Pararhizobium capsulatum DSM 1112: one gene and its partner. The protein of the gene in region 2 binds, or shares a complex with, the protein of the main gene of each other region. Links are inferred from orthologs where the notes say so. Each region holds a gene or a part of one and is shown on either strand. Other genes may lie near its edges. The genes, in order: secY and secA.

What was found.
Region 1: the proteins of secA (region 2) and secY are in contact, whole or in part, in a crystal structure (PDB 3DIN), measured with the Thermotoga maritima proteins. The link is inferred for Pararhizobium capsulatum DSM 1112 from one-to-one orthologs. Residues at the interface, in WP_004082002.1 of Thermotoga maritima: Glu261, Ala262, Arg263, Lys300, Ala301, Arg302, Thr303, Ile304, Ile305, Leu323, Tyr324, Asp325, Pro326, Val329, Ser330, Tyr333, Ile336, Lys340, Phe345, Val349, Glu363, Phe364, Tyr374, Ser375, Gly376, Gly377, Glu393, Ile395, Thr482, Ser483; in WP_004081795.1 of Thermotoga maritima: Glu108, Gly109, Glu110, Glu111, Ala236, Glu237, Arg238, Arg239, Ile240, Thr241, Ile242, Gln243, Tyr244, Ala245, Arg246, Arg247, Val248, Thr249, Gly250, Arg251, Arg252, Val253, Tyr254, Gly256, Ala257, Ser258, Thr259, Tyr260, Leu261, Pro262.

What each region holds. Positions count from the first base shown.
Region 1 is NZ_JAUSVF010000001.1:2,154,778-2,157,933, reverse strand. The notes cover bases 4-2,842. They hold secY (preprotein translocase subunit SecY), read right to left. Parts: upstream 2,174-2,842; coding sequence 833-2,173; downstream 4-832. Other genes in these bases: rplO (50S ribosomal protein L15), read right to left, coding at 2,401-2,842; QO002_RS10415 (adenylate kinase), read right to left, coding at 258-836; rpsM (30S ribosomal protein S13), read right to left, coding at 4-29. Outside these bases: more of rpsM, read right to left, coding at 1-3; more of rplO, read right to left, coding at 2,843-2,871; rpmD (50S ribosomal protein L30), read right to left, coding at 2,885-3,088; rpsE (30S ribosomal protein S5), read right to left, coding at 3,102-3,156. UniProt on the Escherichia coli protein: The central subunit of the protein translocation channel SecYEG. Consists of two halves formed by TMs 1-5 and 6-10.
Region 2 is NZ_JAUSVF010000001.1:3,850,053-3,853,596, reverse strand. The notes cover bases 262-3,488. They hold secA (preprotein translocase subunit SecA), read right to left. Parts: upstream 3,174-3,488; coding sequence 462-3,173; downstream 262-461. Other genes in these bases: QO002_RS18515 (peptidylprolyl isomerase), read left to right, coding at 3,426-3,488. Also shown: QO002_RS18525 (lipopolysaccharide biosynthesis protein), read right to left, coding at 1-164; more of QO002_RS18515, read left to right, coding at 3,489-3,544. UniProt on the Escherichia coli protein: Required for protein export, interacts with the SecYEG preprotein conducting channel.

The DNA of each region.
Region 1 (3,156 bases), 1.7 Mb from region 2 along the record:
GGGATGTTGACGCCAGCGATACGAGCCACGCCTGTTCTCCTTGCTTCCAGTTGCCGTCCGGCAATAGGTACTTCGTTATACAGCCCAAAAGGGACTGACCGTTAAGTTGATGTTCGGAACACGTCAAAAAGATCGCGCCCGGACTTCGTTCTCGAAATCCGCGCCGATCCCAGCATGTTGCGAGTTAGCGCGGTGTTTGACGGAATCGACTGTAAAAGTCAACTCCCATCCTGTGCTTTTTGGATTTCGGCCAAGGCCTAACCCAGGATTTTCTCGATCTCGCGGGTAACAACCGCGACATCCGCCATGCCATCGACAGTCTTCAACTGACCGGTCGAGGCATAATGCTGCGAAAGCGGTGCTGTCTTCTCGCGATATTCGACGAGACGCTTCTTCACCGATTCCGGATTGTCATCCGAACGAACCTTGCCGCCTGCAGCAATGGTTTCTGCTACACGATTCTCGATGCGCCTCAAAAGCGCTTCTTCATCGACCTTCAACTCGATCACGGCATCGAGCACAAGCCCCTTGCCTTCGAGCATCTTGGACAGAGCCACGGCCTGCGGAACCGTGCGCGGGTATCCGTCGAGAATGAAGCCCGATGCGCAATCCGGCGCATCGATGCGGTCGGAAACGATCTCGTTGACAATCTCGTCGGAAACCAGCTGCCCCGCATCCATCACGGCCTTGGCACGCTTGCCAACGTCGCTCTGCTCGGCAACGGCCGCGCGCAGCATGTCGCCGGTGGAAAGCTGCGGAATGTTATACTTTTCCGTCAGCAGCTTTGCCTGTGTGCCCTTGCCGGCACCCGGCGGCCCCAAAAATATCAGCCTCATCGTCCCCTCTTCCCTCCACGCAGCTTCGACTTCTTGATCAGCCCCTCGTACTGCTGAGCGATCAGGTGACCCTGCACCTGTGCTACAGTATCAAGGGTCACGCTGACAACAATCAAAAGCGACGTACCACCAAGGTAGAACGGCACGCCGGTCTGCGCGATGAGAACTTCAGGCAGAATGCAGACGAACATCAGGTAGATCGCACCGAGAACGGTGATGCGTGTCAGGACGTAGTCGATGTATTCGGCAGTGCGCTCGCCCGGGCGAATACCGAGGATGAAGCCGCCATGCTTCTTCAGATTGTCGGCCGTATCCTTCGGATTGAAGACAATGGCCGTGTAGAAGAAGGCGAAGAACGCAATCATGCCGCCGTAAAGCACCATGTAGAGCGGCTTGCCGTGGCTGAGAGACGCAACCACCGTCGTTGCCCAAGCTGGCATGTTGGCGCTGTTGGCAAAGCCTGCAAGCGTCGCCGGCAGAAGCAGAAGCGACGATGCAAAGATTGCGGGGATAACGCCGGCGGTGTTCAGCTTCAGCGGCAAGTGCGACGTATCGCCCTGGAACATACGATTGCCCACCTGTCGCTTCGGATACTGGATCAACAGGCGACGCTGGGCGCGTTCGACGAAGACGATCAGCGCGATCACGGCTACGACCATGACGATGATCGCAAGAATCAGCGGCGTGGAAAGCGCGCCGGTGCGACCAAGTTCAAGCGTGCCGGCCAGAGCCGTCGGCAGATGCGCGACGATACCGGCGAAGATGATCAGCGAAATACCGTTGCCGATACCGCGCGAGGTGATCTGCTCGCCGAGCCACATCAGGAACATCGTGCCGCCGAGCAGCGAGATGACGGTGGAAATCTTGAAGAACCAGCCCGGATCGATGACGAGACCGTTGCCGCTCTCAAGTCCAACCGCAATGCCATAGGCTTGCAGCGTGCCGAGCAGCACCGTGCCGTAGCGGGTGTACTGGTTGATGATCTTGCGCCCCTGCTCGCCTTCCTTCTTTAGCTGTTCCAGCGACGGGACGACCGAGGTCATCAGCTGAACGATGATCGAGGCAGAGATGTAGGGCATGATTCCGAGGGCGAAGATCGCCATGCGGGCAACCGCGCCGCCGGAAAACATGTTGAAGAGGCCGAGAATACCGCCGCTCTGCCCCTGGAAGGCCTGCGCAAATGCCTCAGGGTTGAGGCCGGGCAACGGGATGTAGGTGCCGAGACGATACACCAGCAGCGCACCAAGGGTGAACCAAAGGCGTTTCTTCAGATCCTCTGCCTTGGCAAAGGTCGAAAAGTTCAGGTTTGAGGCGAGCTGTTCCGCTGCAGAAGCCATGCAATTCTCCGCGTAGCCAGTCGGAACCCGCGGAACGAACCGGGTTGCTCCGGAAAAGCTAAATTCTGTGGTTGGAAACCGGCGCGAAAACGACTGCGACTGCAATCATGGGCCCACCAGGTCTCCGTTCAATGCGCTACGGCCTATCCTGCCGCATTATCCGTGAGGGCTCACATATGGGAGCAAAACCGCCCGGTGTGAAGCACCCCGGGCGGTTCTCAAAGCAATTATTCAGCAGCGCCCGAAAGCAGCTTGATCGAGCCGCCAGCCTTCTCGATCTTTTCGATCGCAGACTTGGAAGCACCGGCAACTTCGAGCGAAACCTTCGCCTTCAGTTCGCCATCGGCCAGAATGCGAACGCCGTCCTTGGCGCGGCGGATAACGCCGGCAGCGGTCAGGGCAGCAGCATCGATCGCTGCAGAAGCGTCAAGCTTCTTGGCGTCGATTGCGGTCTGGATGCGGCCGAGCGACACAACGACAAAATCCGCACGGAAGATGTTGTTGAAGCCGCGCTTCGGCAGACGACGGTAGATTGGCATCTGACCGCCTTCGAAGCCGTTGATCGCAACGCCCGAACGAGCCTTCTGACCCTTGACACCACGACCACCGGTCTTGCCGGAGCCCGAGCCGATACCGCGGCCGAGACGCTTGCGGCTATGGGTCGAGCCTTCGTTGTCCTTGATTTCATTCAGTTTCATGACTGTATCTCCCTCACTTCTCGTCGACGACGCGAACGAGGTGCTGGACAGACCGGATCATGCCGCGAACGGAAGGCGTATCTTCCAGAGTGCGAACCCGGTGCATCTTGTTGAGCCCGAGACCGATCAGCGTCTGGCGCTGTACGGCAGGCCGGCGAATGGGGCTACCGATCTGTTCGACCGTAACCGTCTTCTGTGCAACTTCTTTCTTGGCCATTGTTCAGGCTCCCTTATTCTTCGGAAGCAACGCCGGCGGACGTACGACGAGCCTGCAACGTAGCATAT
Region 2 (3,544 bases):
AGGATGATCTGGGAAACAAAGGCGATGGCGGCGCTAACGATGCGGATGGCGAAGGCCACCAGCGCCATGCGCTGCGCCAGATGCTTGGGGTCGGTTTCAGTGAGAATCGCATAGAGCGTTGCGCCGATGGCCGCGAGCCGATCCCTGGCCGCCGGCGGTAAAATTCGCCCAGCCGTCTGACATGCCGCCGTGAACACAAGCCGTACCCGCATAGAACGCAAAACAGAGTTAGAGTTCTGCCAGATCAGCGTTAACAAAGCGTGTGACGATCGCCTCTCGCCTTCCGATGCCACAAACGGGAAATGCCGCCCGAAAACTCTCATCCGTCATGGTCGGGCCTGACCCGGCCATCTGCTGGTCCTTCGCTGTGACGAGAGGCTGGAAGATCCTCGGCACGAGGCCGAGGATGACGCAGAAAGTGAGGCGAGGTTCGTCCTTGCCTCTTCCTTCAGAGCCCCTGATCAGGCTTCGAAGGCACCGTGGCAATGCTTGTATTTCTTGCCGGATCCGCAGGGGCAGGCCTCGTTGCGCGAGACGCGGCCCCAGGTCAGCGGGTTCTTCGGATCGCGGTTTTCGGGAGCAACGACCGGCATGGCGTCAGCCTCGTTGAAATCATCCTCACCTGTCACCGGATCGATGTGATGGCCTTCCATCATCGGCGGCACCGGGCTCGGCGCTTCTGCCGCCTCGCGCACGAGTTCCACCCGCATCATCTGCGCCGTTACGCCCTGGCGCAGGTTGGTCAGCAGGGCCTGGAACAGCTCGAAGGCTTCGGCCTTGTATTCCTGCAGCGGATCGCGCTGGGCATAGCCGCGGAAGCCGACGACCGAGCGCAGGTGGTCGAGGTTGACGATGTGCTCGCGCCAGAGGTGATCCAGCGTCTGCAGGAGAACGGAACGCTCGACATAGCGCATGATCTCCGGGCCGAAGCGCTCGGCACGATCGGTCGCTGCTGCATCGGCGGCCGCGGTGATGCGCTCGCGAATGTCGGCATCGTCGATGCCTTCCTCGCCTGCCCATTCCACGACCGGAAGGTCGAGGTTGAGCGAAGCCTGCACGTCGGTCTTCAGGCCTTCCGTATCCCATTGTTCGGCATAGGCCTTCTGCGGAATGCGGCGGGTGACGATGTCCTCGATGACCTCATGACGCATGTCATCGACGGTCTCGTCGAGGTCGGTCGCGTCCATCATCTCGATGCGCTGCTCGAAGATCACCTTGCGCTGGTCGTTCAGCACGTCGTCATATTTCAGGAGGTTCTTGCGGGTGTCGAAGTTGCGCGCTTCGACCTTCTTCTGGGCGCGTTCCAGCGCCTTGTTGATCCAGGGATGGACGATGGCTTCGCCTTCCTTGAGGCCGAGCTTCTGCAGCATCGAATCCATGCGGTCGGAACCGAAGATGCGCATCAGGTCGTCCTGCAGCGACAGGAAGAACTTGGAGCGGCCGGGGTCGCCCTGACGGCCGGAACGGCCGCGCAGCTGGTTGTCGATGCGGCGGCTTTCGTGGCGTTCGGTGGCGAGAACGTAAAGGCCGCCGGCAGCCAGCGCCTTTTCCTTCAGCCTCTGGACTTCGGCACGGATGGCCGTTTCCTGGGCATCACGCTCCGGACCGGGCTCGACTTCGCCAAGCTCGGCTTCGATGCGCATGTCGAGATTGCCGCCGAGCTGGATGTCGGTACCGCGACCGGCCATGTTGGTGGCGATGGTCACGGCGCCGGGCACGCCGGCCTGGCTGACGATGTAGGCTTCCTGCTCGTGGTAGCGGGCGTTCAGGACCTGGAACTTGGCAAAGCCGGTCTTCTTGAGCATCTCGGCCAGGAGTTCGGACTTTTCGATGGATGTCGTGCCGACCAGAACCGGCTGGCCACGATCATGCGCATCCTTGATCTCGGCGAGGATCGCCTTGTACTTCTCTTCGGCCGTCCGGTAGACCTCGTCGTCCTCGTCGATACGCACGATCGGCAGGTTGGTCGGCACTTCGATGACTTCGAGGCCATAGATGTTGCCGAATTCTTCCGCTTCCGTGGAAGCCGTACCGGTCATGCCGCCCAGCTTCTTGTACATGCGGAAGTAGTTCTGGAACGTGATCGAGGCCAGCGTCTGGTTTTCCGGCTGGATCGAGACCTTTTCCTTGGCTTCGAGCGCCTGGTGCTGGCCTTCCGAATAGCGGCGGCCCGGCATCATGCGGCCGGTGAATTCGTCGATGATGACGATCTCGTCGCCACGGACGATGTAGTCCTTGTCGCGCTGGAAGAGCTTGTGTGCCTTCAGCGCATTGTTGACGTGGTGGACGATCGCAACGTTTTCGACGTCGTAGAGGGTTTCACCCTTCAGCAGACCGGCGTCGCGCAGCAGGTTTTCCAGCTTCTCGGTGCCGTCTTCGGAGAAGTTGGCCGAGCGCTGCTTTTCGTCGATCTCATAGTCCTCGTCCGAAAGCAGCGGGATGAAGCTGTCGATGCGGTTATAGAGATCGGAGCGGTCGTCGAGCGGGCCGGAGATGATCAGCGGCGTACGTGCTTCGTCGACCAGGATCGAGTCCACTTCATCGACGATGGCGAAGAAGTGGCCGCGCTGAACCATCTGGCCGCGCTCATACTTCATGTTGTCGCGCAGATAGTCGAAGCCGAGCTCGTTGTTGGTGGCGTAGGTGATGTCACGGGCATAGGCGTCGCGGCGCTGGTCGTCGGTCAGGCCATGGACGATGACGCCGGTGGTCAGGCCGAGGAAGCTGTAGATGCGGTTCATCGTCGCGCTATCGCGGGTGGCGAGATAGTCGTTGACGGTCACGACATGCACGCCCTTTGACGCAAGAGCGTTGAGGTACACCGGCAGGGTTGCCACGAGCGTCTTGCCTTCGCCGGTCTTCATTTCCGCGATGGCGCGCTCGTGAAGGATCATGCCGCCGATCAGCTGCACGTCGAAGGGGCGCAGGCCGAGAACGCGGCGGGCCGCCTCGCGGGCAACGGCGAAGGCCGGCACCAGAAGATCGTCCAGCGTCTTGCCTTCGGCGATCTGTGCGCGGAATTCCACCGTCTTTGCTGCCAGCGCTTCATCGGAAAGCGCTTTCATCTCGGGTTCGAGGGCATTGATGGCATCGACCCGTGTCTTGTAGCCCTTGACGCGGCGCTCGTTGGACGAGCCGAAAATTTTGCGGGCGAGATCGCCGAAGCTGACCATCTGAATGGTCCTTTCCTGTTACTGGCCGGCAAGCCGGCATTCATGGCCGCGTTCGAAAAACCGCGAAATGGTGCGAAACGCCCGGAAGTGTTCTGGACGCGAGGTTGCGTGACAGATAAGAGGGGGGTCGAATTATGTCAACGGGACTTGACGTGCGCAAAGGCTACAGAACCGCCACATTCTGGTGATGTGGAGCCTGTATGCCGACCCGCCGATCGCGGTTTCGGAAGACCAGTCTCGAAAGGTTTGAGGATGTCGAAATACAAATTGCTTGCTGCCGTCGCTCTCGTTGCATTGATGGCCGGCAAGGCTCCCGTCTCGGCGCAGGACGCGGCCGATCCGGTTATCGCCAAGGTTGGTGACGCCGAAAT